Synechococcus sp. PCC 7335: one gene and its partner. Each later gene encodes a partner of the first gene's protein in a complex. Links are inferred from orthologs where the notes say so. Each region holds a gene or a part of one and is shown in the gene's direction. Other genes may lie near its edges. The genes, in order: accC and accB.

Region 1 (16,365 bases):
GGTGCCATTACGCTTCAGGTCACCCGCACTGGCGCAGAGACTACCCTGGGCCAAATGATTCAACTGGTCGAGACGGCTCAAACTCGCAAAGCGCCCATCCAAGGATTAGCCGACATCATCTCTGGCTACTTTACCTATGGTGTCTTGGTTTGTTCTGGGCTGACCTTTTGCTTTTGGTACTTTGTCGGTATGCCGCTGTGGCCAGAAGTTGCTCAGCTAGCGATGGGACATGCTCATATGCATACAGCGCACATGCCTGCCGTGGGTGATTCTTTGCAACTGCTAGTAAGTTTGAAGCTGGCAATCGCGGTCGTTGTTGTCGCCTGTCCCTGTGCTTTGGGTTTAGCTACACCCACTGCTATCTTAGTCGGCTCTGGAATAGGCGCCGAAAAAGGGCTACTTATCCGTGGCGGCGATATCTTAGAAGCTACCCAAAAAATTGACACGCTTGTCTTCGACAAGACAGGTACGCTAACGACAGGTTCACCCCAGGTAGTTGATTGTATTTCCTTTTTGGATGAGCTATCTGAAGATCAGCTGCTACAGTTAGCAGCAACCGTCGAAAGTGGAACTTGCCACCCGCTTGCCGTTGCTATTCAAAGCGCCGCGGCGCAAAAGCAATTACCAACCTTAAACGCTAGCAACTTTCAAACGAGAGCCGGGTCGGGAATTAGTGCTGTCATTGAATCTACTGATTGCTCGAATTCATCCTCTGACCAAAGATCTCATCAAACAATTGCGTTGGGGAACAAGGATTGGCTAGCAGAAAATGGCTGCTCTATCGATGCGTCTGTAGACGAGATGGCTAGAGATATTGCCAAAGCTGGTAAAACCGTTGTCTTCCTTACAAAAGAACATCAGCTGATTGGTTTAATCAGCGTTGCAGATCAGCTGCGATCCGAAACGACCAACGTGTTGTCTGAGCTGAAATCTATGGGCATCTCGATACAGATTTTGAGTGGCGATAGCTCAGCTGCCGTTCGAGCGATCGCACAGCAGCTCGGTCTTGATTTAGCCCACGTACAAGCCGAGGTGAAGCCAGCAGAAAAGTTGAGTGCGATTACTGCTCTTCAAGCTGCTGGACACCAGGTCGGACTGATTGGTGATGGAATTAATGATGCGCCTGCTCTTGCCAAAGCAAACGTGGGTATCGCTCTGAACTCTGGTAGTGAGGTGGCGATCGCCACCGCTGATATTATTTTGATCAACAATAACCTCACTGATGTGCTCACCGCGATCAAACTTAGTCAGGCTACCCTGAACAAGATTCGTCAAAACCTAGCTTGGGCCTTTTCCTACAACCTTATCTGCATTCCATTGGCGGCGGGAGCCCTGCTGCCAGCGTTTGGCATATTTCTCAATCCAGGCTTTGCAGGTGGACTGATGGCCGTGAGTTCTGTCGCCGTTGTGCTGAACTCTTTGAGTCTAAAGCTAGGTCGCGCCTACTAAAGGACTACTAAAGACAGTATCTAGAGGAAAAAGATGCCTTAACGGCTCAGCTCATTCGTTAAATGCGAAAAATGAGTCCGGCTATCGTAGCTATTGTCAACTGGTTGGGTACAGTTCTCTGGCTGAAATTCTTACAAAACAACAAGCAAAGCAGAAAATTGCTTCTAGCGCTGTATCTTCCAATCACCAGTTCCATGAGGAATGCAAATCAAGTTCTCATCATAGCTTTGGATCATGCCTGCCTGTCGCAGCTTGCCCATCAACCGAGTGACTGTTACTCGAGTCGAACCAATGGCGCTGCCAATTTGAGCATGAGTTAAAGGGAACGGCAGATAATAGCCCTGTTCACAATGTTCACCATGCTCATCAATAAGTAGCGTCAAAAACCCTAATAGCCGATCGATTGTTCTGCGCTGACCTAGCGTGCTCAGCCACAGCATTTTACGTTGATGCTGACGCCGAAAAGCGTCTAATACTTCTTTTTGAAAATGAGGCCATGTCTCTAAATCATTCCAATAGAGCCAAATCACCGTGGTCTGATCCACATGTGCAAAACTTTGTAGGGAAAAAGGTGGTTGTGCAACGACCTCGAAAGGTTGCCCTGCACCTACAAATCCTAAGAATGCTTCTTCCGACGCGACTAAAGGCATTCTAGTGTTGCTAGTGCTGCGCTTTGCCGTAGCACTAGTCTGAGCGTTTCCCAATAAACGAACTGACCCTTTTTGCACTAGATAGAGTAGTCCAGGACGAGCCGGAATCTTCTCGTCTTTGTTGAATGTTCGGCAGCGGTAGTGTTCAGCCGCCCAATCAGAAATACGCTGCCAAGCCAAAAACGGGCGAGTACTATCCGACTGTGGGAAGGACATAGTAGGCGAAGATAGGTTGGGGTTAAGCGAAGTAGATAGTGTCATCTATAGATAAGGGAGAACGTCATAGAGTGAGTAGATATTGGGCGAAGGAGAGTGACTTTATAGGTTTTCTCTGTGATTACACGGAGAAGACAAAGCTTACTTTTACAAAGTTGACGTCTGACTAAGTAGAACCGCTGATGAGTGCCATTGATAAATGCTCGATCAGAAGTATTCGTACAGTTGAAGCTGCAAAGCGGACTTCTAAGTCAGCACAACACTACGTAAGCGCTGATGATGTTAGTAGATTAATATAAATTGTTGGATTATGTATGCGTAAATTCCGTTCTTTATTACTATTTCAGCATTCGTCGGAAGCCATCAAGAATCGGTATTAGAAACCAATGAGAAAAGCTACAGTAAATACCCCTAAAAATCTGAACTAGTTCTCTGAGGTAGCTATTTATTCTCTTCGAAATTGATTTTTCCACCTTCCTCAAAAGCGAACCCACGATGGTGACAAAGCGTCGCATGGCAACTTCGCAGGTATTGGGGGGAAAGCATTGTCCGCGGTGAGCCGTGTCTCCATACAGCTTACTCAAATTCAATCCTATACAACCTGCACTATCTAACTAACTATATAAGCGCTACCGATGACCAATAAAGCTATCAGTAATATGGCGAGTTTGCTAGTTGAATGGATAAAGTGAACAGGGCATGAAAGCTTACAGAATAGATTTGCTTTAATTGTTGGAATTCTTAGACGAATAACTGGGCTATTTCACAGTGCCAATCAGACGATAAGAAGATATCTTTGTTTCCCAACACAAAAATGACGAGCCACGTTCAAGACGATAGAAACTTCGACTTTCTTCTCTATGAAAATTGGGATATAAAACTTCGGATCTATCTCGAACTCAACACTTTTAGGAACCTACAGTATCTGTAACTTTTGAAACAGCTTGAACGAGTAAGGAACACCTCAATTCTTTTTTGGTGAAGTTATGAACCAGAGGATAAAGAAAAATTCTCTAGCAAGAGATGGTTAGCGCTACCGCTACGAGCGCAGTCTTACCTCTGTTTCCATTTATCAGCGCTTGATAAATTCCATACGACTGAGTGAAGATCTCTTAACCTTCGTTCCCTACGTATATAGCTGTGCCACTTTAACTAATGGACTCCAAAGATGACAAAAGAGAGATCTTCTCTTATAGTGATATTGTGTGAGGAGCGAACCAGTTAAGGACACCGAGACGAAACACGGCCAGTCGTCGGTGTCCTTTCTGATTTTGATTTCTGCCCCGCTTATAGGTTTAGTTCGTCGACTAGCGCGACTTGCCTCGATTAGCAGGTCTCAGTGTTCATAGGAAAGTGCTAAGTAGGTGAACGGATGTCGTCTTTAGCAACTAGTCCTCCAACCAGTGTAGAGTGCCAACCAGTGTAGAGTGCCAACCAGTGTAGAGTGCCAAGCGAAGAATGCTAAACTCGTCAGACATTTAACTAAGTAGTTAGCATTGAATAGATAGCAACTAAGGACACTACAAAGCGGAGTTAGATCACTTGAAGATTTCGACTTCAACTGCTGGTAAAGTGCCCTTCAAAATTTCCGAAAAAGTGGCGAGACAAGCACAAGCCTCTAGTCGTACATCAGGACATTACAAACCATAGCGCAATTACCAATCACTACCATCGGAGCGCTATGAGCACACCTAAATACCAGTATCGTCTTTAGACTGAGACTGCACCCTAGGAACAATCAAACCTTGGGGATAGTCGAAGAGCTAATCAATTAGCGAACAATAGAAAAGACGATTGTTTTGGTGCCATGACTACTCCTGTATATCGTCTGCTTGTGTGCCTATTGCAACCAATGCAGTAGTAGTCGTGTTTTACAGACCCTCTCTCATATCTGCTACATGGAGAGTATACTTTGAGCTAGGAGTACGGAGTTAGCATCGAGGTCGAGCAAACACTTTTGAGCAAACACTTCAGCTTGATGACGCGTAAGGTTCCTCAAGTGATTCCTTGGTAGCTGGGATTGAACCCGAGACCTGGCGATCGACGAGGTGGCTAATAGTTTAAAGGCGAATATAGGAGAAGCTGGAGATTACTCAGGGGCAAGTGATCGTTGCAGATAGTCCGTGTCATCCTGAAGCGCAGCTTTGCACAGACAAAATCCTAACTACATTCCGAACCCATCGGTCCTAAATACCGAATCAAGTAAGGAGAAAACACCTCGTATATCAGTGTTAGCGGTTGCCCATGGTGCCAAAACAAATAATGCCGTCCCCAAAACGGGCCCTTTTGCTCAAATGCCTTCTCTAGAGCGGTAGAATAACCAAACTCAATTCCTTGAATATCTCTATAGAGTTCCGTGCGTAGTTTAGCTAGGCTAGCCCAAATCGGTAAAGCGCGATTTTCTAGGTATTCGTCTACATGACTAGCTTCCCACCAAGAGGTAGCATAAGCTAGTCGCTGACCAGAAGCTGTCCGCAGCCAGACCTGACGGCGCAAATGTGGGCCTGGCACTTGTGCAATGGGCAAAGGTGCATAGTCCCCACCTGCGGCTACAGGCGACATATCGATGACATCGACCTCTGTTGGTTCACGGGTTAGTAGCTGCAGATGGCGCGTTGGCGAACCATCTCCTAGCATCAATATCTGCCATGCCGGGGAAAGCTGATCGTGAGGCAGCCCTCGTTTCACAACAGATTGATTGCCTTGCCATAGAGGTTTCAAAGCATACCAGGTAGCTGGTTGAGTCGAAGAAAGAGCGGAAGACGCTGAAGCCAATGTGTTTACAAAAGTTTATATCCTTGCTCTTATCATAGCGAACAAGTCATAACCAGCGAACAAGTCATACCTAGCAAGTTGCAAACAATAGAAAGCGACAAAAGCGGGACTATAGAGATAAGGTTACGCAATTATCTACCAAAGTTGTAGAGTCGAACCTTCTAGATCAAACTCTTTAGCCTGTGTGTTTTGCTATGACTTGCAACCAAAATGAATTCGGAGGGATTCTATTTTCACTAAAATCTGACAGCCAAAGTACAGAAATCCTATTACAGGAGCCCTGTGGCCACAACCTGTCTTGAGCCTATGCGGATGGCGAGACTCGAACTCGCAAGGCATGAGCCACACGCCCCTCAAGCGTGCGTGTCTACCAATTCCACCACATCCGCAAATGATGGCAACATCGACTTATAACAATACGGCATAATGGACACCTTTCGACAGTTTCTACGGATACGTTTGCTTTATGTAGTTACGGCGAGGACTAAAGCCTTCCACCAAAGTAAAGAGGGGTAGAAGGATGCGTGATACGATCAGCTTCTTGATGACTTAGCAGCAAATGCTGACCGCTAGATGAGCTTCTCTAAAATTTTGATTGCCAATCGTGGTGAGATCGCACTACGGATTATTCGCACGTGCGAAGAAATGGGAATCGCTACCATCGCTGTCCATTCCACCGTTGATCGCAGTGCTCTCCATGTTCAACTAGCTGATGAGGCCGTCTGTATTGGTGAAGCCTCCAGCAGCAAAAGCTATCTCAACATTCCAAATATTATCGCTGCTGCGCTCACGAGAGGCGCAACTGCCATTCATCCAGGCTATGGTTTTCTGGCTGAAAACGCTCGATTCGCTGAAATCTGCGCTGACCATAATCTTGTTTTCATTGGCCCTACTGCGGCGGCGATGCTGGCGATGGGTGATAAGGCGACTGCTAAAGCGACCATGCAAAAGGTCAAAGTACCTACCGTTCCAGGTAGTGAGGGTTTGCTAAATAGCCAGGAGGAGGCTGCTAAACTTGCTGCCGAAATTGGCTACCCAGTAATCATTAAAGCAACCGCAGGAGGGGGTGGGCGTGGTATGCGTTTGGTACGCGCTCCCCATGAGCTTGGAAAAATGTTCTTAGCTGCTCAAGGAGAGGCAGAAGCTTCTTTTGGTAATCCCGGTGTTTACTTAGAAAAGTTTGTCGAGAACCCACGTCATATAGAGTTCCAAATTCTAGCGGATAGCTATGGCAATGTTGTTCATTTGGGCGAGCGGGATTGCTCCATTCAACGACGCCATCAAAAGCTTTTAGAAGAAGCTCCTAGCGCCGCTTTAGACGAATCATTAAGACAGCAGATGGGTGCGGCGGCGGTCCGGGCTGCTGAGTCTATCAACTATGTGGGTGCTGGCACGGTAGAGTTTTTGGTGGACCGTACGGGCGAATTCTATTTTATGGAGATGAATACCCGCATCCAGGTTGAACACCCTGTCACAGAGATGGTAACGGGGATCGATCTGATTGCTGAGCAAATCCGGGTGGCCCAAGGCGATCGCCTACTATTTACTCAAGCCGATATCCAACTACGTGGTCATGCCATAGAATGCCGGATTAATGCAGAAGATCCAGAGCACAACTTCCGGCCTAATCCCGGTAGAATTAGCGGTTATCTAGCCCCTGGTGGCTTAGGGGTTCGGATGGACTCTCATGTATATACCGACTATGAAATTCCACCTTACTATGATTCGCTAATCGGCAAACTTATTGTTTGGGGTCCAAACAGAGATACAGCGATTCGGCGTATGCAAAGAGCGCTTAGAGAATTTGCTATCACTGGTTTGCCAACGACTATCGGATTCCACCAAAAAGTAATGGCGCATCCGCAGTTTGTGAAAGGAGAAGTCTTTACAGACTTTGTGGCAAATATGATGGAATAGCTCGCCGCCCTAGAACAGAGCGCTATCCGTAATGGCTACTTAGATTAGATATTCGTATAGACGGACCGTTTATACAGACGGACTATGTAATAGCTGCCTCTTCGGTAAACCTAACGCAACGAATTTCAACGTGAGCCGTTCCCTCTACGTTAGCTGCTAGTGCTACTAACTGATCTAATAATGTTCGTGACGAGACAACACCTGTCAAGATAACGACACATCCGCGCTGACGGACCTTCAGCTGGCTGATGTCTTCTTTAACAGATTGATTAAAGCACCTTAGAACCCTATTAGCTAAGCCGTTGTAGTCGTACTCGCCTCGGATGCCAATGCGTTCCGGTGGGCTAGTAGAAAAGCCCTTAAGTGGTGATAGCTTTGTCGCGCCAAACGGATTATGCACGGAAGGTACTAACACAACTGATGATTCGCCTACTCCATTCACGCTCTTATCCTCCACTTGTCAATAAATATTTCAAACGAATATATTTCCTTCGTTACCTTGCTAATTCCAGCTGAGCTGTGTTCTGAACCCGTTTACGTACTTTTGGTTTCGCTGCTATCTCAGCGGTCTCGCTTCTACAGGTATGGTTTTGCTTGTACGCTTCTATATTCAAGAACTTAATCCGCTTCGGTGAAATCTCGACACCATCTTGTACCTATCAGGAATTCTTGATAGTTTTATCGCTCACTTTCTCATCGTCTAGCCCAGAAGAGTTGCTACTCTGTGCAGGAGAGCGATGGGAATGTCCCCTAGATACGGCTCTAGCTGCCTAATAGAGATAATTGCCTTTCTGTTCAAACCCAATAGTGGGAAAAACACAGACGTTTAGTGAATCTTTACAAATAGCTTTCAGAAGAAATAGCTAGACCGGTGACTGGTACTGTAAGGATTTACAAAGATTGTATAAGTAGTATAAGAAGATTTACGTATATTTTGATACCTCAATAGGGTTTTTGGACGGGTTTTACGTAGTTTTGGCTAGGTTTTTGAACTTTTTATACCAAACTTGCCCTATATAGTAAAAATATGATGAAGCCTGTTTCCTAAAAGATAGAAAAGGGCAATTCATAGACTGGCATACTAAATTTCGACGCCAGCTCTTTGTACTCTACTGAGTTGAGTATCTTACTAAGGGACTTAGAAATTATACGTACTAGGTCTATAAACGGATGCTAGGACTGCAGCAACTACTAGGACTGCAATAGTGCCACTGCGTAGGCAGCAATACCTTCTTCTCTCCCAATAGGACCAAGCTTCTCGTAGGTGGTCGCTTTGATGCCAATTTGATCAGGCTCGATAGAGAGGGTCGTTGCTAGTCGAGTCCGCATGTTGGGAATATGCGGATTTAATTTCGGCTTTTCAGCAATGACAACGCTATCAATATTGCAAACGTGCCAACCGCGATCGCCTACCAGCCGGTTCACTTGAGCGAGCAGCACCTGGCTATCTGCACCTGCCCACTTAGGATCATCGGGTGGAAAGTACACCCCAATGTCTCCTAGGCTCAGTGCGCCTAGCATCGCGTCCATAATGGCATGAGTAAGCGCGTCGGCATCGCTATGACCCAGTAGCCCCTGCGAGTGAGGGATATCTATTCCGCCTAAAATCAGCTTGCGGCCTGCGTGTAGACGGTGAACGTCAAATCCATTGCCAATCCGAATATTCATAGGTAAGAAGCTTGCTCGCGTTATCAAGATATAAAGCGTTGATTTATGACGCTTACTCCACTCTACGCTTACTCAACTTTATATAGCGCTTCTCTGATAAATGAAACGAGCGCGAGTTACTTGACCAGTTGTCACATAAGGCTGTCAGCCCGAAAACTGCACCTCAGTCAAGGGTCCAATGCTTATAGCGTCTTCCCTGTTGCTTAGAATATCTTTATCGGCTGAACCCTCAGCAAAATGCCAAGCTGATTACCAAGAAAAGCACGAGAAAAGCTATCGCTCAGTGCTATCCTGCCAACGTTTAAACAGATCAGGCCGACGTTGTTGTGTTCGCTCTAGCTGCTGTTGCTTTCTCCATTGGGCGATCACACCATGATTACCAGACATCAGCACTTCGGGTACAGACCACTGCCGAAACTGCGCAGGTCTCGTGTATTGCGGATAGTCAAGTAAATTGGCTTCAAAACTTTCATACTTTAAAGAGTCAGTTTTTGCTACCGTACCTGGCAGCAGCCTAACAACGCCATTTAGCAAAGTCAGGGCCGGAATTTCGCCACAGGTCAGGACAAAATCGCCTAGAGATACCTCTTGGGTGGTGATGTTCAAGACGCGCTCATCAACGCCCTCATAGTGTCCACAAATCAGCACTAGCTGATCGTAGCTAGCAAGTTCTTTAAACAAAGCTTGCTCCATAGTTCGACCCTGCGGCGTCATCAAGATCACAGCCCTCTTGGGCATGATAGGCAGCGATTCAACAGCAGCAAATATGGGCTCTGGCTTCATCACCATGCCCACACCGCCGCCGTATGGAATATCGTCTACCCGATGATGCTTATCGGTTGTGAAGTCCCTTGGATTAGTGATCTCAACAGTCGCAATCTGTCGCTGTAGCGCCTTCCCAATCAGCCCAGATTCAAGCGGAGAGACAAAGAACTCTGGAAAGAGGCTGACGATATCGAACCGTAAAGGGAGTTGTCTTTGTCTTGCTACTATTGAGGGTTCTAGCTGTTGAGGATCTAGAGGATCTAATAGAGAGTCCATAAGCGGCACTGATATTTTCTTGGCCTCACAGAGATGATACATGGAATCTAGTTGTGCATCCGATCTAACAATGCTGAAGCAATAGCTAGTACAGGCGGTGCGATCCCATAGGCTGAAATCAAACCATAATTTCTTCGCTAAAGTTTTGAGTGGTATGGCGATGTCAGCAGGCGTCTAAGCTCTGCCTTTTATTGATGATCCTGACTGCTATATAGCGGTAAATTAGTAAGGCCTCTATAAGCGAACATTTCAACTGAAAACTTTTGCCAATCTCAAAGCTCAACTAACCCCGCCTCCGCTGAAGAAGTGTCAGCTACTAATGGATGTTTGAAACATATTGTGCGCATATCAGCTAGGATTAAGCGTCCTAGAGTTTGAGGCGGGGTATCAAGCTCTAAGTGCGCAGCTTGCGCAAACGCTAATTCTCCTTCTGCTTAGAGGTAGTGGGTCCTACCTAGTTCACTCAAGATATGATGCTAAGGCGAGCAACATGGTTTGCTTGCCTTAGCTTTGATGCTTACTAAGCTTCCCGAACCCCTCTACAAATCGATCACAATTGCTAAGTTGGTAGACTATAAACCAACATCACCTTTCCTTTAGCGCGATGATAACTAGCTCTGCATTGAACGGAATAGTCGCCAATATTCCGCTAGATACGTTGGTCTCGACCCAAGGCATCATGGTGATGCTGTTAGTAGCCTACGCGGGTGCAATGTGGGCTTTTTTACGCGGTGCGCCCAAGGTTCATACTGTGATGGTCTCTGATGTAGAGGTTGCCCGTCGATTTTACGAAGGTATGCTCAGCTTGTCAGCAGCAGATGTCCCTTTGCACTATTACTACAACTATGAGCAGACCTTAGGCACAGCCGGTATAGATCCGATGATGGGCGCTTCAAGCTTTGGCCACTTCGGCGGCCCGCATCTTGGCGGCTTTCCAGAAGAAAGCTACGGCGGCTCTGATGGGCTGTGGTATCAGCTCAAGAAAAACACGCAGCTTCATGTCATTGGGGGGGCGAGTTTAGGTAATCGCAATCGGCAGCGGCACGTTTGCTTTGACCACGACTGCTTGGAGTATTTGCTGATGCAGGTACAAACTAGAGGCATCCGGCATAAGCTAAGACGCGATCGCCCGCTCAATTTTCTAGTCAAAGACTTTAATGGTGAAGTGATCGAAATGGCCGAGGTTGAAAACTAGATGAACTTGTTTAACCTCATGCCCGTACACTCGCCGCGATCGCCGCTACTGACTGGTCTACTAGCGGTTTTTCAATCGCCAGGGCCAGATATTGTAAGTATTGGTCCTTTGACGTTGAGGTGGTACGGCTTACTGATTGCTTCAGCTGTTTTGATTGGTGTAGCCCTATCGCAATATCTATCCAGAAAACGAGGCATTGACCCAGAGAAAGTAGGCGATATGGTAATTTGGCTTGTCGTGGCGGCGATCCCCTGTGCGCGCCTTTACTATGTCCTATTTGAGTGGTCATCTTACGCTGATCGCCCTGGCGATATCATTGCTATCTGGAGGGGGGGAATTGCTATTCACGGTGCTGTGATTGGTGGCACCCTCGCGACTATTCTTTTCGCAAAACTTAATCGGTTATCTTTTTGGCAACTGAGTGATGTTGTTGCTCCGTCGCTGATTTTGGGGCAGGCGATTGGTCGCTGGGGAAATTTCTTCAACTCAGAGGCCTATGGAGCGCCGACCGATTTGCCGTGGAAACTGTTTATTCCACTCTCTAATAGACCGCCTAGTCTACGTGAGTTTGAATACTTTCATCCTACTTTCCTTTACGAGTCTCTGTGGAATTTAGGCGTGTTTTCGCTGCTGCTGTGGTTGTTTTTCTGGGGGTTGAAGCGGCCTCAGAAGTTTAGAGCCGGAACGCTGTTTTTAGTTTATCTAATTGCCTATAGTCTTGGCCGGGTGTGGATCGAGGGACTACGAACCGATAGCTTGATGTTTGGTCCAATCAAGATGGCCCAGCTGGTAAGTCTGATTGGAATTGCCATAGGTAGTGCGGGTCTGGTTTGGACCTATGGCTTGGGTAAGCAACTGCCTGATACCGTACCAGTGAGTCGATTGCGAGCTAGAGAGCGGAAGGCCAAAGATAAAAGGGCCAAAGAAGAGCTCTAAAGACAATATGTAAATAGATAAATATAAATAGATAAAATCAAAAAAAGAAAATCAAAAAAAGAAAAAGCTCCAAAGGACTAAAAAAGACCTTCAGAGCTCTGAATCAGGGTGCATCTACATACCAACATGCAGGATTTTTGGACAGCCTTTTGTGATTCACGTTCACCTTTATTTAGTCTTCAAGAAACGGCTGTAAATAGTAGTGAATTGATGAATACTGACGTCGTATAGCAACTTTATTTGATGTTGGTTCGTACTTATAGTCGCCTTAAAAACAACTTATTTTTAACCCGTTCCGTTTAGTATCTTTTTAGACTCATGATTGTAAGGTTTGCATGGATTTTCTGACTCATTCTACTCGGCCTGTGCCGGCTGTTTATATTGTTGGTGCGGGTCCAGGCGACCCAGAGTTGTTAACAGTTAAGGCTCAAAAGCTTATTGCACGAGCAGATGTTTTGGTATACGCCAATTCGCTAGTACCGACGCAAATTTTACAAACCGTTCGTGCGGATACTGAGAAGGTTGCTACTGCGAAGATGACACTTGAAGCGATTGTGCCGTTGATGATCGAACGAGTCCGCTCGGGAAAGTCTGTAGTTAGACTTCACTCGGGCGATCCTAGCCTCTATAGTGCTATTCACGAGCAGATGCTCAGGCTGAGCGAAGCGGATATTCCATTCGAGGTCGTTCCTGGTATCAGTGCGTTTCAAGCAGCGGCGGCTAAGCTACAGGTTGAGCTAACGATTCCAGCTCAGGTACAGAGTATTATCTTGACTAGAACTAGCGGACGAACGCAAGTTCCTGATACAGAAGAGTTAGCGGGCCTAGCAGCTCACCGGGCTAGTCTGTGTTTGTATTTGAGTGCTCGGCATGTCTTGGCGGCTCAAACTCAGCTGATGGCTCATTATCCGGCTGATACACCTGTAGCAATTTGCTTTCGAGTGGGATGGCCTGATGAGCAAATCAAGGTAGTTCCGCTCTATCAGATGGCTGCGGCTAGTCAGGCGGATGAATTGGTGCGAACAACGCTGTATATCATCTCCCCAGCACTTGCACATCGAGCGGTGATTAAGCAGTCAGCCCTCCAGTCAGTCCCTGCAGAAGAGAGAGCAGAGCTCAAAAGAGAAGCAGAAGTGCGATCGCGTCTCTACAATCCTACCCACGACCATCTGTTCAGGCCGAGTCCTCAAACGTCTACTAGAGCATCCAATCAAACTGCTTCAGAGGGTGATCAGCGAATCAATCAAGAACAGGAGAAAGCCAAACGATGAATTATCTAGTGTCTGTCTGGAGCGATCGCCTCCAAGCCGAGACGGCCTACACAGCGCTTGAGTCTGCCAACATCACGATGGACAGAGTAGATCTGCTCGGCAAGGGCTTCAAATCCGCTGATGACTACGGACTCATCGATCCTAAGGACGAAGCCTGGAAGCAAATTAAGCGCATGGCTACGTGGATAATCCCTTTTGGCTTTGTGGGCGGCTTCGCATTTAACGCAATTACGGGTCTTGATACCTTCCCCTGGGCAGGTACCTTAGGTAATCGACTTATCGGTGGTATATTAGGCGCGATCGCCGGTGGTATGGGTAGCTTCTTTATCGGTGGAGGGACTGGTATCGGCATTGGCAGCGGTGATGCCGTTTCCTATCGCAATCGACTCGATGCCGGTAAGTATCTTGTTGTCGTCAAGGGCTCAGAGGGACTAATCGCTAAAGCTAGTCAAATAATGCGTCCCTTACGGCCTGAAAATATTCAAGGCTATTCAGCGCCTGGGGAGTAGTGTCTTTGGTAGACTATGTTCCTAGCAAATCGCGCTTTAAAGCGTAGTCGCCTATGCCCCTCCATCAGTCCATAAGCGTTAGTTCGTAAGTAATATATCGAGTATTATAGGAGTGAGACTCATAGTCGTTATGAGTTTCACTTTCTTTGTTTTTAGCCTATCTATAGGTCTTGTAAGGTTTTCTATGAGCGTGTCAGTCCCTACAAATTCGTCCACAGCGGTTTCTAACAATCCATTGCTGATTGGTAAAGGCTTACCTCCCTTCAACGATATTCAGCCTCAACATGTGGTTCCAGGGGTTGAGCAGCTGCTGAGTTCACTTCGATCCGAATTTGCTGCTATTGAGACAGAGATTAGTGCAAACTTAGGCCAATCTAATCCAACTGCTCCAACTTGGGAAACCCTAGTCGAGCCGCTGAATGCTATTACTGAAAAACTCAGCTGGACCTGGGGAATTATTAGTCATTTGATGGGTGTGAAAAATAGCTCTGAACTGCGCACAGCTTATGAAAGTGTTCAACCAGCGCTTGTGCAGTTCTCTAACCAACTAAGTCAGAGTCGGCCTATCTACGACGCTCTTAAGCAGCTTCAAGAAAGTGAAGCTGGTAAGTCATTAGAGCCGGCTCAACAGCGCATTATTGAATCTGCCCTACGCGACGCAGAACTTTCGGGCGTTGGCCTCTCAGGAGAGCGAAAAGAAAGATTTAACCAGATTCAGCAGTCGCTAGCAGAGCTTTCCACCCAGTTCTCTAATCACGTCTTAGATGCCACCAAAGCCTTTAGTCTGACGCTGAGCCAGGCAGAAGACATTGCCGGACTACCGGATAGCCTATTAAGCCTAGCTGCGCAGGCGGCTAGGGAGGCCGGCGAAAAAGATGCGATCGCTCAGACTGGTCCATGGCGGATCACGTTGGATATGCCGAGCTACATTCCTTTCTTGCGGCATAGTCAGCGACGCGACTATAGAGAGCAGCTCTACCGAGCCTTTGTCACTAGGGCCTCGACAGGAGAATTAGACAATGCTCCGCTGATTGAGCAAATTCTGGACCTGCGCCAGCAGCAAGCAGAACTACTAGGGTTTAGCAACTATGCGGAACTGAGCTTAGCTCGTAAAATGGCCCCTTCAGTTTCAGCAGTAGAAGCGCTGATGGAAGAGCTTAGAACGGCTAGTTACGAAGCTGCCCAGAAAGAGCTAGCGGAGATCAAGGCATTTGCTCAGGCACACGCAGCCGAGTTCACAGAGCTTAAACAGTGGGATGTGCCTTTCTGGATGGAGCGAATGAGAGAAGAACAGTTTGATCTAAGCGATGAGGCGCTGCGTCCCTATTTTTCGCTGCCTAATGTTCTAAAGGGACTCTTCGGCTTAGCTGAGCGTCTGTTCAATATTACAATCTCAGCCGATGACGGCAGCGCTCCTGTCTGGCATCAGGACGTTCGCTATTTTCAAGTGGCTGATAGCACTACCCAGGAAACAATTGCCCATTTCTATTTAGATCCGTATAGTCGGCCGGCCGAAAAGCGCGGCGGTGCTTGGATGGACGAATGCATTGTCAGGGCAAAAGTAATCGAGCAAAATCAATCCCACATTCGACTGCCGGTTGCCTATCTAGTGTGCAACCAATCTCCACCGGTAGACGGTAAACCTAGCCTGATGACTTTCCGTGAAGTCGAGACGCTCTTTCACGAGTTTGGCCATGGGCTGCAGCATATGCTCACGAATGTGGACTACGCTGGGGCAGCTGGAATCAACAATGTGGAGTGGGACGCGGTAGAACTACCTAGCCAGTTTATGGAGAACTGGTGCTATGAGCGTGAAACGCTCTTTGGCATGGCACAACATTATGAAACCGGAGAGACGTTGCCTGAAGCCGACTATAAAAGCTGCTAGCGGCTCGTCACTTCATGACGGGCAACGCAATTTTGCGGCAAGTCAATTTTGGCTGGGTAGATATCGCCCTGCACGCTGAGTACCGAAAAGATGGGGAGGAGACAGTATGGCAAGTACGCGATCGCATCGCTAAACTGACAACCCTGATGCCACCCTTACCAGAAGATGCCGCGCTATGTAGTTTTGGTCATATTTTTGCAGGAGGATATGCGGCTGGCTACTACAGCTATTTCTGGGCCGAAGTGCTAAGCGCCGATGCTTTCTCTGCTTTTGAGGAAGCTGGAATAGAAAACAAAGCAGAAGTTGCTACTATTGGCCGCAAGTTTAGAGACACCGTTCTGTCATTAGGCGGGAGCCGTCATCCGATGGAGGTCTTTAAATCCTTTCGAGGAAGAGAGCCTAGCACTCAGGCTTTGTTGCGTCATCGAGGACTTGTCGCATAGGCGAGTACGTCATATGGCTGAACGTAGAGCCAAACCGCCTACGGCAAAACCAACTGGTTCGGTAGAAACTAAGTATGAACTTGGTTCAATTGAGTCAGGAATGGACAAATAAATAGTTTGTAATATCAGTTCTCTCAACGCCGTAGGCAGTCTTTTTCGTAGATTTCAGGGATGTTTCAAGCGTTTCATTAGATAGAACCGATCTACCCTATGGGTAAATACTAAGTATTTATCAGTGTCTATCGTGTTTCTACTGACAACAAGCATCTAGGCAAACTGCTACCTTTGCACTAAGGAGGGTAGTTCGTACGAAACGCGTACTTCTACTTATGTTTCACCCAGACGAGCGCTGCATCATCTTTCACTATGCCCACCATAAAAACGTCAGACGCCGCACCAAACGTTGT
Region 2 (16,171 bases), 1.9 Mb from region 1 along the record:
AGACCCACCGTTGTTGTCGTTGCTAGGTCTAGCAAGAGCCAAGCTGCCATAGGAGTTGAACGGTAGAACCGGCTCGTCCATATACTGACCAATTTCCTCTAGCGTGAAGCCATAGATCGGTTCATCATCGCCTTTAACCAGAATTTCCATGGGGATCGCCCGATACTCGCCCGTTTCTGGATCGATATAGCCCGCATCTGGTCCTTCTGGATCGCCTGTTTGCAAGACATAAAAGTCTTCAGCGCGGATAAATGGCATGTCGTCATAGAATTTCTTATTGACTAGATCAACAAAGTTACCAGCAGTAACCGGGGCGCTGTAGCCATCTGCAACAACAGTCACATCGCCTTTAGTCGTCTCGAACTTAACCGTCGCTCTACCTTTAAGCTGGGGCAAATTATCATATTCAGCCGGCACTTCAAACGGAAAGCCGTCTACCATCAGCTCTTCTAGCTCGCCGACTTGATCTAGCAGCTGCTTACGCTCAGTCCAAACGCCTTCTTTGTCTTCGGCCTCGATTGCTTCACGAATAGGCTCTAGTCCGCCTGCTAAACTATCGAGAATCTGATTGGCCTGCGCTTGGCGATCTTCTGGCACGCTAGCTAGAATCGCGTCTCGCTTTCTATTGAGTACTCGTTCTACTTTATTAACGTCTTTCTTCATGGGTCCCCAGCGCTTACTGCGCAGCCATTCAGAAATCTCTTCTAAGTCGCCTTGAATCGACCGGATCTCCTTATTGTCAATCGGTAAAGCGTAGCGTAGTAGAGCCGCACCGTCTGTGATTGCATTTCCTGGCGGCAGCCCAGCTAGGACAGGCGCTAGAACCGGATTAAGCGCGATCGCCTGTGCAGGCATCACGGATGTCAATAGACACATCGCGGATAGCAACAGACTAAAACAAGCGGCTTTGATCAGACTTTTAAGCTTTCGCAAATTCATGGCTTGATTGGGAGACTTTTGGCGTTCAGCTTTGATCTTGCCATAGTCTGGGTCCCTCACCCCCAGTCACCCGCCGATGCTGTAACCCTTGTTATCAATTAGTACGCTCACACTATCTGCCATCAGCTAGCTAACTTTATCAGCAGGTCTAGCCCGTAGTGAGGCTGTTAATTTATGGAGCATAATTAGCAGGCAACTAACCGCCGAGCTGTACAATGATTGCCGATTGCCTTAGCACCTTTTAGCTATCATCATGATCTCTAGCAATGATTTCCGCACCGGTACCAGTATCGAAATCGATGGCTCCGTGTGGCGCGTCGTTGAGTTTTTGCACGTCAAACCTGGCAAAGGCTCTGCTTTTGTGCGTACTAAGCTGAAAAATGCGCAGACAGGCAACACGCTCGAACGGACTTTTAGGGCGGGCGAGATGGTGCCTCAGGCAATACTTGAAAAGAGAAACAAGCAATACACCTATAGAGACGGCGATCAATACGTCTTTATGGATATGGAAACTTACGAGGAAAGTCGGCTCAACGCTGATCAAATTGGTGATGCTGTGAAGTATCTCAAAGAAGAAATGGAAGTAACCGTTTTGACTTGGGATGAGCGAGTTCTAGAAGTAGAACTGCCCAACACTGTCGTTTTAGAGATCACTCAGACTGATCCAGGAGTCAAGGGTGATACGGCTACTGGAGGAACCAAACCTGCCACCGTTGAAACGGGCGCTCAGGTGATGGTACCGCTGTTCATTTCTCAGGGTGAAAGAATCAAAATCGACACTCGTAACGATACCTATCTAGGTCGTGAAACCTAAGGTTGTATGATTTGCGCACTAGCTATGAACATTTTTAATATGGGATTTTACAGGTGAACTTTAAAGAACTCTGCGAGTTGGTAACGGCTATAGACCAGACTGACATCGCTGAGCTAACCCTAAAAAACGATGAATTTGAACTGACGCTTCGTAAACCTTCTGCGCTCCAGCCAGAAGTTGTTCTTAGCGCAGCTCCAAGTACTACGCCCGCCGCGCCCATTGAGCCAGCAGCACCAATCTCGCCGCCGGCTCCTATTAGTACGCCAGCAGAGCCTACTACTCCGTCTACACCAGCGATTGATGCGTCTTTAGTCGAGATCACCTCGCCAATGGTCGGTACGTTCTATCGATCGCCCGCGCCGGATGAGTCTGCCTTCGTAGAAGTAGGCGATCGCATCCAGTCGGGTCAAACAGTATGCATCATCGAGGCAATGAAGCTAATGAACGAGCTAGAAGCCGAAGTGTCTGGCGAAATTGTAGCCATTCTGGTAGAAAATGCTGAACCGATCGAATTTGGACAGCCACTGATGCGAGTAAAACTTGCTAAGTAAGTTTTTCCAGCCTATTCTTTCAACCCACTTAAGCCCACTTAGTAGTAGGCTGCTCAAATTCACTTTTGTCAAAAACTGTAGAAAAGCTATATCTAACCAAAGCTAATACTCACTAAACTAAAGCGATCAATTAAAGCGACCAATTAAGTAGGGATTTGCTATGTTGTAGTGATATTGCATGCCACTTGCCTACAGAAGGCATCTACTAGGCGCAATCAGTTAGGGGTGATCAGTCGTAGATGCGCGGTTCTCTACAGTCGGATAATCCTTGTGAATTAAGATGACTCATCTTTAGTTGGCACGGTATGCTGTGCCAAAGCATCACCTGAACTGACGGAACAAACATCTTTGTATCCTAATAACTAGCAGAACTAACGAAATCTAAACACTAAGCTAGTAAGTCGAATGAAGTAGGACACAGAAGCAAGCAGCATATTAAGAGGAGGAAGATTATGACAGAAGGCATGATGAAGAACACCGCCCGTCAGGAGCAGTCTACTAGCACTCGACCTGCCGCCGCCGCCACTTCAAATTCTTCGAGCCGACTGTACCGCCGATTAGAAGAAGCCCTCCACGCCGGTAGCGAAGTTTGGTTTCGTATGCCAGGGACACGCTTAGTGGGCATACCTATCTATCTAGACGCAGAATATGTCGAGGTGGTCGATGTTGATGTGGCTGAGGGATTCGAGGACGAGGAATTACCTGACGACCCCTACCAGCGCACTGTTTGGCTAATTCGTTTAGAGGAAATTAGCGCTATTTCCTATGCTACCGATCGCTGGAGTAAAGAGCGTTTTGAACGCCTGCTAGAGCAATCTCAAAAAGATGATGGTCCTGCGGATAAACCTCGCTAGATGCTTACCTTACGCGCTCAGCGATCACGTCGTAGATATACATAGTATCCACCCAATCTAGGAATAGCCCAGTAGTCAGAACAGATACTACTGGGCTTTCACTTGTAGACCGCACGGTAGCTGAAAGTTTTGCTTTCCTATTCTTTTTTCTTTAGTTCTATGAGCCCGCAAACGCAAACGACACGCTAGGAAAGAGTTAATAGCGATCGCCAGTGGGCATAATTACCTAGCTTTAGTAGTTAGCTTTACCGTTTGTCGCTGCATCTTATGACTTTATGTAGGTTAAACCCTAGGAGGCAAATGTCCATATAACCTTGAGTGATTGAAATTTGACTTAAATTAAGTCTTTTAGCTATTAACTCAAGCAAAAATTCAAGGGAACAGCGTCGATAAACAGACCTCAGCCAACCTGCTTATATTGCCCCCCATCCATCTATCTGGTGACTTATGCAATCCAAAGAGATCAACACACCACAAGTACGTTCCACTATCCGAGTGGAAGATGATCGTACTGGTCTAACGCCAGAAACACTAAAACGGGCGTTTCTAGACAACTTGTTCTATGTACAGGGGAAATCGCCGGAGATTGCCTCTATACAGGACTACTATATGGCATTGGCCTATACGGTGCGCGATCGCATGCTGCACCACTGGCTCAGCTCGGCAAGCACCTACCGGGCTCAAAAGTCGCGGACAGCGGTCTATTTATCAGCAGAGTTTTTGATGGGGCCGTATCTAGGAAACAACCTGATCAACCTAGGTCTATACGATGTAGTAGACGAAGCCATGGCTGATCTGGGCCTAAGTTTGCCCGAAATTATGGCGCAAGAGCAAGAGCCTGGTCTAGGCAACGGTGGTTTGGGTCGACTAGCGGCCTGCTATCTAGATTCGATGGCAACGCTACAAATTCCCTCTCTAGGCTATGGTATTCGCTACGAGTTCGGCATCTTTAAGCAAGAACTTCAAGATGGCTGGCAGATTGAGCGCACCGACAAGTGGCTAGCTAATGGTAATCCTTGGGAAATTGTTCGGCCGCTGTGGGCTCAAGAAGTTAAGCTAGGTGGCTATACCAAAGCATATACCGATAACAAAGGCAGCTACCGGGTAGAATGGGTGTGCGATCGCGTCGTTAAGGGCGTCCCTTACGACACAGCTATTCTTGGCTATAAAGTCAACACAGCCACTACGCTCCGTCTGTGGAAAGCTGAATCGCCTGATGCTTTCGACTTTGAAGCTTTTAACCACGGCGACTACTCCGGTGCGGTCAATTCCAAGGTAGTCTCTGAAAACATCTCCAAAGTGCTCTATCCCAATGATGAGCACCTAGAAGGTAAGCAGCTACGCCTAGAGCAGCAGTACTTCTTTGTCTCTTGCTCTTTGCAAGACATGATTCGAATCATGCTGCGCGATGGCATTCCCCTAGAACAATTCCCAGAAAAATATACGCTGCAAATGAACGATACGCACCCTGCGATCGCCGTCGCAGAACTCATGCGTCTACTCATCGACGTTCACGAATTTGAATGGGATAAAGCCTGGGAAATCACCCAAAAATCCCTTGCCTATACCAACCACACCCTTCTGCCCGAAGCCTTAGAACGCTGGCCTATTGGCTTGTTTGGCAACTTACTTCCCCGCCATCTTGAGATTATTTTCGAAATCAACCGTCACTTCCTAGAAGATGTCAGACTCAAATTTGGCCAGGACAACGAGCGCATATCCCGCATGTCTTTGATTGACGAGAGCGGTGGTCGCTATGTTCGCATGGCTAATCTTGCTTGTGTGGGTAGTCATGCCATTAACGGTGTTGCGGCCCTTCACACAGAGCTACTCAAAGAAACTGTACTTAATGACTTCTATCAGCTCTTCCCAGAGAAATTTATCAACGAAACCAACGGTGTCACGCCTCGTCGCTGGATGGTACTCAGCAATCCTAAACTTACTCGGTTGATCAATCAGCGCATTGGCGACGAGTGGCCCACCGACCTGTTTCAACTCAAGCAGTTAGAATCGTTTGCCGATGATCCGGGCTTTCGCACTGAATGGCGACAGATCAAGCAAGCAAACAAAGAAGCCTTAGCCGTACGCATTGAAAGGGCAACTGGCGTCAAAGTTAGCCCTACCTCGATGTTTGACGTACAGATCAAGCGTATTCATGAGTACAAGCGTCAGCAGCTCAACGCACTGCACATCATTTCGCTCTACCACCAGCTCAAGAGCAATCCGGATCTAAACATTACGCCACGCACCTTTATCTTTGCGGGTAAGGCAGCGCCGGGCTACTTTATGGCTAAGCTCATCATCAAGCTCATCACCTCTGTGGGCCGTGTAGTCAACCGCGACCCAGACATTCGCGATCAGCTTAAAGTCGTTTTCTATCCGAACTACAACGTTACGAACGCACAACCTATTTACCCTGCCTCTGATCTTTCAGAGCAAATTTCGACCGCAGGTTTTGAAGCATCCGGTACAGGCAATATGAAATTTGCTATGAACGGCGCACTGACTATTGGAACTTTAGACGGTGCCAACGTTGAGATTCGCGAAGAAGTTGGCGATGATAATTTCTTCTTGTTCGGACTTCAGGCACACGAAGTTGCTGAGCTCAAAGCCACGGGCTACAGTCCCCGTAAGTATTATGAGGAAAATGAAGGGCTCCGTACCGTCATCGACCTGATTGGCTCTGGTGTCTTCTCCAGCGGAGATACAAAGATGTTCAAACCGTTAATTGATAATCTCTTGAATCAAGATAGATTTATGGTCCTAGCTGATTATCAAGCCTATGTCGATTGTCAAAAACAGGTAGACGCCGCTTATAAAGACCAAGATAACTGGGTTCGCATGTCAATTTTGAACGCGGCTCGTATGGGTAAGTTCTCTTCTGATCGAGCTATTCAAGAATACTGCGATCAGATCTGGAACATTAAGCCTGTTCCTGTGGAGCTACAGGAGTACACCAAAACTCTATCGATGATGACAGATAACAGCACTCGCCTACCCGTATAGCAGAGTCTCTCAGCTTAGAAGAGACTGCCTTAAGCGAAAGTTGATATTTCAGGAGATGTGAACAAAGGCCTTCGGTTTCTCGATCGAAGGCCTTTGGGTTAAATAAAGAAATGAAGCCGGAAGAGTTTAAACCGCTCATTGAAAACGTCTACAGCATTATTTCTCCCTACGTTCGAGAAACTCCAGTTATTAGGTCAAAAACAGGTAGCTTTGGTCTAGATGCTGATCTTGTTCTAAAGTTAGAGCTGTTTCAGCACGCGGGCTCTTTCAAAACAAGAGGTGCCTTCTCCAAACTTTTGAATAGCGCTGTGCCATTAGCTGGGGTGATTGCGGCATCAGGAGGCAACCATGGTGCGGCAGTTGCCTACGCAGCAAAAAAACTGGGCTATCCAGCTGAAATCTTTGTGCCAACCGTTTCTTCTACAACTAAGGTAGATCGGATTAGGAACTACGGTGCGTTCCTTTCTATAGGTGGCTGTGACTACTTCGAAGCCTTGGACAAAAGCTATGTTCGAGCCGCACAAACGAATGCCTTAGTCATCCATGCTTTTGATCAGTGGGAAGTCATTGCTGGGCAGGGGACAGTAGGGCTGGAGTTCGAGAAACAGTCTCCTGATCTCGATACTATTTTGGTATCGGTAGGCGGGGGTGGTTTGATTGGAGGGATCGCCGCCTGGTATCAAGGTCACTGTAAGGTCGTAAGCATAGAGCCAGAAAGAGCGCCAACTCTACATGATTCTATGGCAATAGGTGAGCGAGCGATTGTAGAAGTCGGCGGTATTGCAGCAGACGCTTTAGGCGCTAGGCAAGTTGGTCAGATGATGTTTCCAATCGCCCAGCAATACGTAGGTGAATGTGTCCTAGTTGATGAAGATTCGATAGTAAAGGCTCAACAGCTACTATGGGATCAGTGGCGGATCGTAGCAGAGCCTGCGGGAGTTGTACCGATTGCTGCTTTGATCTCAAAGCGGTACGTGCCGCAACCAGGAGAAAAGATTGGCGTGCTGATTTGTGGAGGGAATGTAAATCTATCTAGCTTTCTAGAAGCACTGGGTGCCAACGTCAGCCGCAATAGCTATTAATTGGTTGTTTATTGTAGTGATGACCCATCTAAAAGTTCGGCTAAAGGGTGTCTAAGCGAGCTTTTAGATGGATCGAGTAGCAAAGTTTAGCCTTGGTTAATAGGCAGAGTAGTCAGTAAGCAGAATAGTAAGCCATTGCAACAATTTGATTACCCGCGCTGGCTACTAATCCAGAAAGTATCTGTAGCGCAAAGATAGCGATGATGGCAGAAAGATCCAGGCCACCGATTGGCGGTATGATGCCGCGAAATATGTTCAAATATGGGTCCGTAAGCTGCGAAAGCGTAGAAAATACAGAATTAGACCAGTCAATATTGGGAAACCAACTGAGTAAGATACGAATAAAGATTAGTACAAGGTAGATACTAAGGAATGTAGACACTCCTTGAATGATAGGAGCGATAATCTGTGCGGGCATAGGTCTATAGGATAAGCGTCAAAGTGTGTAAGTAGTCTTAGCGTCTAAAAGAAGCGTAAGGTCCAAATAATGACTTGTATTTTAACTGATCGGCTCGCAATCGGGGGGTAACCCCTAATTCACTACAGAATTGAATCATTTCGCGCTTGGACAGATTGATCTTGTAGGCTGGTCCTAAGTCCAGAAGATGCTTGAGCGTTGGGAGCATCATCGTTGACTCTTCCCATTTGCAAGCGAGCATCTTCAATAGCCATGTTTAGCTGGGAGATTTTATCTTCTAGGCCGCGTCTGGCAATTTCCATTTTTTCTTCAGCGCTAGCTCCTTCAAAGTGGCGCCGGTTCTCATCCGAGATTTGGGCAAAAGTATCGGTTTCGTCAAGGCGTAGGCGATTGCTAGCGAGCACACCAACAATGCCGCCAATGATTCCTCCTACAAAAGCTCCGGCGACAAATCCACCCGCAAAGTTATTCTGACTCATGACTCTCCTTAATTCTGACTTCCTCTCTTTATGTCTGTAGATATCAATAGCGTTTTTGAGACGGGCTTCATAAATTTATAAATGGACTCTTAACAAGCTGGCAATGACATAGCTGAGAGATGACGCTTGTATTTAAGGCATCAAACCAAAAAACGATGTGTCGAGAGATTATGTGCCAAAAGTGCGATCGCCTGCGTCGCCCAACCCTGGCACAATAAATCCATTCTCATCTAATCCCTCATCGATAATCGCTGTATACACCCCCACCGTTGGATACGACTCAGCAATCTTTTGCAAGGCAGGTGGGGCAACGACTACCGAAATGATTCTCACCAGTGCTGGGTCTGCGCCCCGCTGGGTCAATTCAGCCATTGTCGCCATCATCGTGCCGCCTGTTGCCATCATGGGCTCACTGATCACCACTCTAGTGTTTGGCTCGAACCTTTCTGGCAGCCTGTTGAGATACCAGAAAGGTTCGAGTGTTTCCTCATTCCTAGCCAACCCAATATGATAAGTATAGCTATTCGGTAACGCGCTCTGAATGCCCTCTACTAGCGCTAAACCCGCACGCAAAATAGGAATTACAACGACTGGTACATCTGGGTCAACAAAAGTCGCCGGACATGTTGTCAGAGGTGTTTCTATTGTCATATCCGTAGTTGGTAGCCAGTCGCGCACTGCTTCGTAGGCTAGCCAGCGTCCTAACTCTGTCATTCCGCTGCGAAAGACGCCTGTTGGTGTAGTGGCGCTACGGACAACGCCTAACCAATGCTTGATCAAGGGATGAGGTGGAACGTGAATACGCAGTTGCGGAGCCATAAAGCTAGGACGAGAAAGGGTTCCAAACCATCATACTGCTGGGAAGAGAAGTATAGCGATTTGCTGTAGGCTTAGCCCTTTCGCAGCTGTATAGATCTAGCCGTATAGATTGAGTAGACCGATAAGCGATCATTTCACTTTGATAAGGAAATAAGGATTGCAGATTCCGTGCTGTAGTCTCTGATGAGAGTGCGGGTCTAGATGACTGATGAGTTGGAGAGCCCATGGCCCTAGCCTACGTTTTGGGGTGGTTTTTGGACCTTAGTTCTTTTGTGGTTTCACTTTAGAAGTACTCACTGTTCTGTATCTTAACCACGATTTTACTTCTCAATAATCTTTAGACTACTAAAGCTTAAATCATCGTATAAGTCTCTGTGATTGAGTGTTGAGGACGTTGCGATGCAAATGTTTTGGTTTCTGTCAAAAACGAAAGTGTAGATACTTCTAAGTCTGACTTTGCACCACCGACCCTGTCAGCGGTAGCAGTGTCTCGCCTTAGTAAAAGCTTCCGTAATATTCCAGCGTTGTGCGGTGTTGATTTGACTATTAAAGTCGGAGAGATGGTGGCGCTAGTGGGCGCATCTGGCTCCGGGAAGTCTACGCTGCTTAGAACGATGAACGGTTTGCAGCTTGCAGATAGTGGTGAGATAAAGATATTTGATACGCCGTTGCAGGCAGATGGAAAACTCCATTCAAAAGCGCGACGATTGCGTAGTCAAGTTGGCTTTATTTTTCAGCAGTTTAATCTCGTCAATCGTCTCAGCGTTTTAGAGAATGTACTGATTGGCAACTTGTCTCAGGTTTCACCTTTACGCTCAGCTTTTCGTCTTTTCAGCAAGACGGAAAAAATAAGGGCTTTATCAGCGTTAGATAGAGTTGGAATTTTGAACCAAGCCTATAAAAGAGCTGCGCTGCTTTCAGGCGGACAGCAGCAGCGGGTGGCGATCGCCCGCTGCTTGATGCAAGGGGCAAAGATAATCTTAGCCGACGAACCTATCGCTTCGCTCGATCCAGAATCGGCAAGACGGGTGATGGAGCTGCTAGTCGAACTCAACCGGACAGGCGGGTTGACAGTGATTACCTCTTTGCACCAGGTGCAGATGGTTCGATTCTATTGTGATCGCGCGATCGCCCTACGAGACGGAACCGTTCAATACGACGGACCTATTGTTGATCTTCTAGACGATCGCCTCAGCAATATATATGGCGCTGCTGCTGAAGAGCTCGTTCACCGTGGTCACGCCGAAATTCTAACCAGATAGCCTTTGCTTAGCGTTTTACTAGTATTTTTCCTACTGCCTAAATTTTTTATTTGAACCTACAGGAATCCTCGATAACTCCCATGCGAAACCCTATCAAAAACACCACGTTCACGAAATGTGCAACGTTCTGCTCTGCTGTGCTCTTTAGCACTACCGTACTGGCTAGCTGTAGCGGTAGTGCCACTGTAGATGAACAAACCTCTGCGGATCCTGTCGCCACCGGTGGCGCTTGCGCACCTGAACTAACCGAACTCGAGTTCGGAATCATCTCTACTGAGTCTCAAGCAAACCAAAAGCCAAAGTGGGAACCCTTCGTCGCTGCACTTTCTGATGCACTTGGTCGTGACGTAAATGCGTCTTATGCGACGGACTACGCAGGCGTCATCGAAGCGATGGGCGCAGGCAAAGTTCAGATGGCTTGGTTCGGCGGTAAATCTTACATTGAAGCCGCTGAGCGCTCTGATGCAGAAGCGTTTGCTCAGACCGTTGGCTCTGACGGCAGTAAAGGCTACTACGCTTATCTAATCACGAACAAAGAGAATCCTATCCTGGCTGATATCGATGTAGAAGCTGGCAACGGCGACGAGTACGTTGTTGAAAACGCAGGAAATCTAACCTTCGCTTTTAACGACCCTAACTCTACCTCCGGTTTCTTGGTGCCTAGCTACTATGTATTCGCTCAGAACGATGTGAATCCTGAAGAAGCGTTTAGCGAGTTGGTGTTCGCAGGTAGCCACGAAGCGACTGCCCTAGCAGTTGCCAACGATCAAGTAGACGTTGCTACCAACAACAGTGAATCGCTCGTAGAAGTTGAAAAGAACGATCCCGAAGCGTTCGAAAATATTCAAGTCGTTTGGACTTCTCCTGAGATTCCTAGCGATCCTATCGCGTACCGTAGTGATTTACCAGATTGCTTGAAAGGAGAGATTCAAGACTTCTTCTATAGCTACAACGACGAGACAGTCCTTGGCCCCTTGGAATGGAGTGGCTTTGACGAAGCTGACGACACGACTTGGAACACCGTACGCGAACTAGAGATCGGAAAGACTATTCTAGAAGTTCAAAACGACGACAGTTTGGATACAGCTGCTAAAGAAGCTCGTTTAGAAGCGCTAAATCAAGCGTTAGAAGCAGTCAAATAAGCGCTAGCTACCTACAAACAAACCGACTTAGACCTCTTGTGAAAAGAAAAGCTAGGTCGGTTTATGTCATTAAAGAACGTTTTGTTATATGTCTCTTTTTACTGATAAGAAATCTTCTCTGAATGACTCAGACAAAAACTTTACTGAACAGTATGAGCTATCAGTATCGCCTGCTGTTTTGGAGATGCAAAAGCGTGATCGCCTAACCTCAGCTCAAGTTGTTAGACGGCTAGCAGGCATCACCACAACTATCGCCATGCTCTGGTACGCCGGTGTCGTTAGTGAGATTGACCTCGCGGAGCTACTCGAGGGTGGCGGTACGATGGGAGAGTATGTCGGCCGCTACTTTCCACCAGATTTTTCCGACTGGTCATCCTATCTTGCTGACATCATCGAAACTATCGGTATGGGTATATGGGGAACGCTACTTGCCGTATTTGTGGCCGCGCCGCTCTCTATCCTAGCCTCTAGTAATCTCTGTCCCTTTTGGATTGTGCAGCCCACAAGAAGACTATTGGACGCGATGAGAGCCATCAATGAGATTGTGTTTGCGTTGGTATTCGTTGTAGCTGTTGGCTTAGGCCCTTTTGCAGGCGTACTTGCTATCTTCGTTCATACTGCTGGTATTTTAGGAAAGCTCTTTTCTGAAGCGATTGAGAATATAGATGTTGGACAAATCGAAGGCGTACGCGCTACAGGTGCTAGCAAACTTCAAGAGATTCTCTTTGGTGTGGTTCCTCAGGTAATTCCACTCTGGATTTCCTTTGTGCTCTATCGGTTTGAGTCTAATGTACGCTCGGCTACCGTGCTTGGCATTGTCGGTGCAGGGGGTATTGGCGTCTCTCTCTATCAAAGCTTTCGCTCTTTTGACTACACGAAAGTGTGTGCAATTTTACTGATTCTTATTGTGGCAGTCGGTTTGATTGATGCAGCGTCTGCGTGGCTGCGACGACAGTTTATCTAGTGCAGAGAGTTTTTGCTAGCAGAGTCGCGAGCATAGGACTTCGATCAAAACGTGCCAGCCTCTGTGCCATCGGTCTAACCATTGTAGATATTGGTCAATTTTTTCCTAGCATCCTCCATTTCGATTATTATGAAAATATGGAAGTAAGTGCTATGGACGAGTCATCGCTTGAGGATCTAGCAGATGCATTTGCCGCTTTAGGTCAGCCGTCACGGCTGAGAATTGTGCGTCTGCTGCTGTCTGCTTATCCTGAAGGCTTGCCTGTTGGGGAAATTCAGAAGGAGCTAGGGATTGCAGGCGCAACGCTATCCCACCATCTTGATAAGCTGCGTCAGGTAGGCATTGTGACCTCTAAAAAGGATCGGCAGTGGATTTGGTACCGCGCTGAAGAAAAGTCGCTAACTCGCTTAATTGACTTTTTGTTTGAGGAGTGCTGCACGCGCAACCACGTCGTGAGCATCGAGCATGTTGGTCAGACCATTGCTAACAGCGCATCGAATCCTGGCTGCTGTGACTGACTTCTATTTAGCGAGATGGCGTTAGCAAGATAGCACCTTCTTATTCTTATTTCGATATTTCTAGAAATGTCTAAGGAGAAATAATGGCAACCTACAAAACCCATATTGCATTGAAAGTTTTTGATGTAGAGCGTTCTGTTGCGTTCTATCAAGCTCTATTTGAGACTCCACCTACTAAGCACAAGGTAGGCTATGCCAAGCTTGATATTGAGAATCCATCTTTAAATTTAACGCTGAACGCTACTGGTACGCCTCTGCAGACCGGGAAGCTATCCCATTTTGGGATTCAGGTGGATAGTGCAGACTCAGTGGTTAGCGCGATCGCCCGACTAAAAGCCGCCGGACTCAACCCCTCAGAAGAGTTCAACACAGACTGCTGCTATGCCCTACAAGACAAAGCCTGGATTAGTGATCCGGATGGTAATTTCTGGGAAATTTTCGTAGTCCACGTTGCAGATACTGCACCTGAACTGAATATCGATACGGCTTTTAGCCAACCTGAAACCGCTGAGAAAGATTACTGCGCTCCCACTTGCTGCAGGTAAACCGTCGATTTTTCCAAGGTCGTCTTTCAGCTACAAACCAGTACTTATCTAAGTGTACTTACTTAACTCAGGAGATAACTTATGGCTGTTAGTGTGCTCACTCGATTGAACCGCAGCGTGCGGCGACTAGATAGCGTGTTTTTAGCAATGGCATTGATCGTCTTAGCGCTCACGTTTATTGATCCTGCGCAAGCTAACGTCAGCCTTACTGCTACCCTTTGGCATCTTGTCGAGGTCACGCCTTTTCTACTGCTCTCTATTGGGATTGCTGCTTCTGCCCAGGCTAGCGGCGCCGATAATCTGATTGGAAAAGCATTTCAAGGCCGCGTTGCTGTCATGATTCCAATCGCGTCACTATTTGGTGCACTCTCTCCTTTTTGCTCTTGCGGCGTTATTCCGCTAATTGCTGCGCTGTTGACGATAGGGGTTCCGGTGGCGGGCGTTATGGCTTTTTGGTTATCATCACCGCTGATGGATCCTTCTATGTTTGTGCTGACGTTAGGCACATTGGGGTTAAAGTTTGCGATCGCTAAGGCTGTCGCAACTGTCGCCATTGGGCTGCTCGGCGGTTTTGGCACACTATTGCTCATTCGCCTAGGCGTTGCAAAAGCGTCTTTCTTCGATCCGCTCAAAGAAGGTGCAAATGATGGCGGCTGTGCTGGCAGCAGCGTTCGGAATCCAAAGCCTGTCGTCTGGTGGTTCTGGCTAGAGAAGAAGCGTTGGCAGAAGTTTTGGAAGGGAGCGCGCAAGAGCGCCTGGTTTTTGGGCAAGTGGCTAGCTCTCGCTTTTCTGCTAGAGACTCTGATGCTGGCGTATGTGCCTGATGGTTGGATCGGCGCAGTGGGTGGGGATGATAGCTTATTTTCAATCGTTGTGGCTGCTTTTATCGGTGCGCCTGCCTATCTCAATGGATATGCGGCCCTACCGCTGGTCGATGGACTCATCTCTCAGAGAATGAATCCTGGTGCAGGTATGGCTTTCTTGCTAGCAGGTGGGGCGACTAGCATCCCGGCGATGATTGCAGTGTTTGCATTAGCACGTCGTCCTGTTTTTTTCGCGTATCTCGGCTTTGCCTTTATAGGCTCTGTTCTAGCGGGTCTTGTCTTTAGCGCTGTTATCTAATCTTGGCTTTTGTCCAATCTTCCGTTGTCCTTAGTCGTGGGTTGCCTTGCTCGCTTTTGCGACGTTATCAAACACCATTTCCATGCGATCGCCCCTTAGTCTAGCGACGCCGTATTCAATCAGTCGTCCTTGCTGGTCTGCGTTCACCGACTCTGCCAGTAAGATAGCTTGATTGAGTGGCAGCTCTAGCATTTTGGCATCGCGCGGCTGTACAAGCCTTGCGGATACTGACGTGCTTAGGCGGATATGGTCTATTGCGTAGCGATCACGTAGCCACCGAGAAATCGAGCCAACTTCTACCAAATACGATATGCTCTCTTCGCTCAATAGATCGGGGAATCGTGCCAGCGGGAAGTAGCCACTGCCGACGCTGATCGGTTCGTCGTCTGCCGTTCCTAAGCGCTCTACATGAGCAACAGGCGCGCCTTGCTCGATACTCAATTTCTTCGCTACCGAGACATCAGCTGAGACTTCAACTGCTCTGATAAGAGTAAAAGCGGCACTATGTCCCTGCGCTTTGAGCGCTTCGTTGTAACGCACTCGCTGACCGATGGCGTAGCGGATGGGCGCGGCCACAAAGGTGCCGCTACCGCGTTGGGAGCGCAGCAGTCCTTCTTGCTTGAGCAGTGATATGGCCTGTCGGATGGTGTTGCGGTTGACACTGAACTGCTGTGATAGCTGTGATTCTGGAGGAAGGCGATCGCCCACTTTGTACACACCCGCCTGAATGTTGTTGCGGAGCTGCTGTGCAATCTGCACGTATAGCGGTGCGGCGGAGTGAATCATCAATTTAGTCAAAATGTATTTGAGTCGAGATGTATTCGACAACACTTAGTGCCGAGAAAGTCTTGCAGAATTTGAAAGCATACGGCATACTCTAATCCTAATCCAAATTGTCTATACATCTAGGCTAATTAGTCTAGCCGGTTACAACTAGAGTATCTATGACTATGAATAGAGCAGACAGACAGGCATGGATGGCTGTATTAGCGAAAGCGCCTTTGGACCTATTAGAGCAGTGTGTGAGAAATTTGGGTGATTTACCTAAGTATCGTTTTTTGAGATCGCCCGAAGTCGGCCTGACGATGGTACGCGGCAGGGCAGGCGGCGGGGGTGAGGCCTTTAATTTAGGAGAGATGACAGTGACCCGATGTGTCGTTCAGCTCACAACATCTGTAGGCACAAAATCAGATGAAGAATCATCTGGGTTTGGATATGTGGCGGGCCGCTCTCAAATCCACGCTGAGCTTGCCGCTGTCTGTGACGCACTACTACAGCAGCATCGGTGGCATTACCAGATAAAGTCCACTGTCATAGCGCCGCTGCAAGCAGCCTATCAGCGTCACAGTCGGGAAACTCAGCAGCAGACAGCCGCTACGCAAGTCGAGTTCTTCACCTTGCTTAGAGGAGAGTAGTCATGAGCGCAGCGATACTGCCTGGCTTCCAAGACACAGTCCATGACGCTCAATGTACCTTCAAAAATCTGTTAGAAGCGCTCTCTCATCCCGGGCGTCCTTACCGCCTTCGAGTAGATATCACTGCACCTGATGGTCTTACCCCTATTTGCGCCGCGGCTTGCCTTTCACTTGTTGATATAGAAACCGCTGTTTGGTTGCAGCCTAGCTTACCAACGTCGGTGCGAAACTGGCTGCGTTT

The links.
Region 2: the proteins of accC (region 1) and accB are in contact, whole or in part, in a solved structure (PDB 8UXZ), measured with the Escherichia coli proteins. The link is inferred for Synechococcus sp. PCC 7335 from one-to-one orthologs.

Annotation. Positions count from the first base shown.
Region 1 is NZ_DS989904.1:1,816,633-1,832,997, forward strand. Bases 4,909-7,835 are described here. They hold accC (acetyl-CoA carboxylase biotin carboxylase subunit), read left to right. Parts: upstream 4,909-5,663; coding sequence 5,664-7,007; downstream 7,008-7,835. Other genes in these bases: S7335_RS08000 (chorismate lyase), read right to left, coding at 4,909-5,090; S7335_RS08015 (hypothetical protein), read right to left, coding at 7,090-7,449. Also shown: S7335_RS07990 (cation-translocating P-type ATPase), read left to right, coding at 1-1,449; S7335_RS07995 (Crp/Fnr family transcriptional regulator), read right to left, coding at 1,614-2,360; more of S7335_RS08000, read right to left, coding at 4,476-4,908; ispF (2-C-methyl-D-erythritol 2,4-cyclodiphosphate synthase), read right to left, coding at 8,199-8,675; tRNA (guanosine(37)-N1)-methyltransferase TrmD, read right to left, coding at 8,949-9,725; S7335_RS08030 (glyoxalase-like domain protein), read left to right, coding at 10,321-10,911; lgt (prolipoprotein diacylglyceryl transferase), read left to right, coding at 10,930-11,847; cobM (precorrin-4 C(11)-methyltransferase), read left to right, coding at 12,183-13,118; S7335_RS08045 (hypothetical protein), read left to right, coding at 13,115-13,627; S7335_RS08055 (diguanylate cyclase domain-containing protein), read left to right, coding at 16,325-16,365. UniProt on the Escherichia coli protein: This protein is a component of the acetyl coenzyme A carboxylase complex; first, biotin carboxylase catalyzes the carboxylation of the carrier protein and then the transcarboxylase transfers the carboxyl group to form malonyl-CoA.
Region 2 is NZ_DS989904.1:3,756,100-3,772,270, reverse strand. What follows is about bases 823-3,555. They hold accB (acetyl-CoA carboxylase biotin carboxyl carrier protein), read left to right. Parts: upstream 823-1,806; coding sequence 1,807-2,304; downstream 2,305-3,555. Other genes in these bases: S7335_RS15915 (hypothetical protein), read left to right, coding at 2,757-3,158; efp (elongation factor P), read left to right, coding at 1,193-1,753; S7335_RS15930 (peptidylprolyl isomerase), read right to left, coding at 823-939. In the rest of the region: more of S7335_RS15930, read right to left, coding at 1-822; S7335_RS15910 (glycogen/starch/alpha-glucan phosphorylase), read left to right, coding at 3,606-6,164; S7335_RS15905 (threonine/serine dehydratase), read left to right, coding at 6,275-7,246; S7335_RS15900 (YggT family protein), read right to left, coding at 7,359-7,664; S7335_RS15895 (hypothetical protein), read right to left, coding at 7,787-8,143; upp (uracil phosphoribosyltransferase), read right to left, coding at 8,312-8,962; phnC (phosphonate ABC transporter ATP-binding protein), read left to right, coding at 9,373-10,224; phnD (phosphonate ABC transporter substrate-binding protein), read left to right, coding at 10,305-11,366; phosphonate ABC transporter, permease protein PhnE, read left to right, coding at 11,455-12,330; S7335_RS15870 (helix-turn-helix transcriptional regulator), read left to right, coding at 12,483-12,848; S7335_RS15865 (ArsI/CadI family heavy metal resistance metalloenzyme), read left to right, coding at 12,932-13,393; S7335_RS15860 (permease), read left to right, coding at 13,475-14,515; phosphonate metabolism transcriptional regulator PhnF, read right to left, coding at 14,546-15,301; phosphonate C-P lyase system protein PhnG, read left to right, coding at 15,460-15,930; phosphonate C-P lyase system protein PhnH, read left to right, coding at 15,933-16,171. UniProt on the Escherichia coli protein: This protein is a component of the acetyl coenzyme A carboxylase complex; first, biotin carboxylase catalyzes the carboxylation of the carrier protein and then the transcarboxylase transfers the carboxyl group to form malonyl-CoA.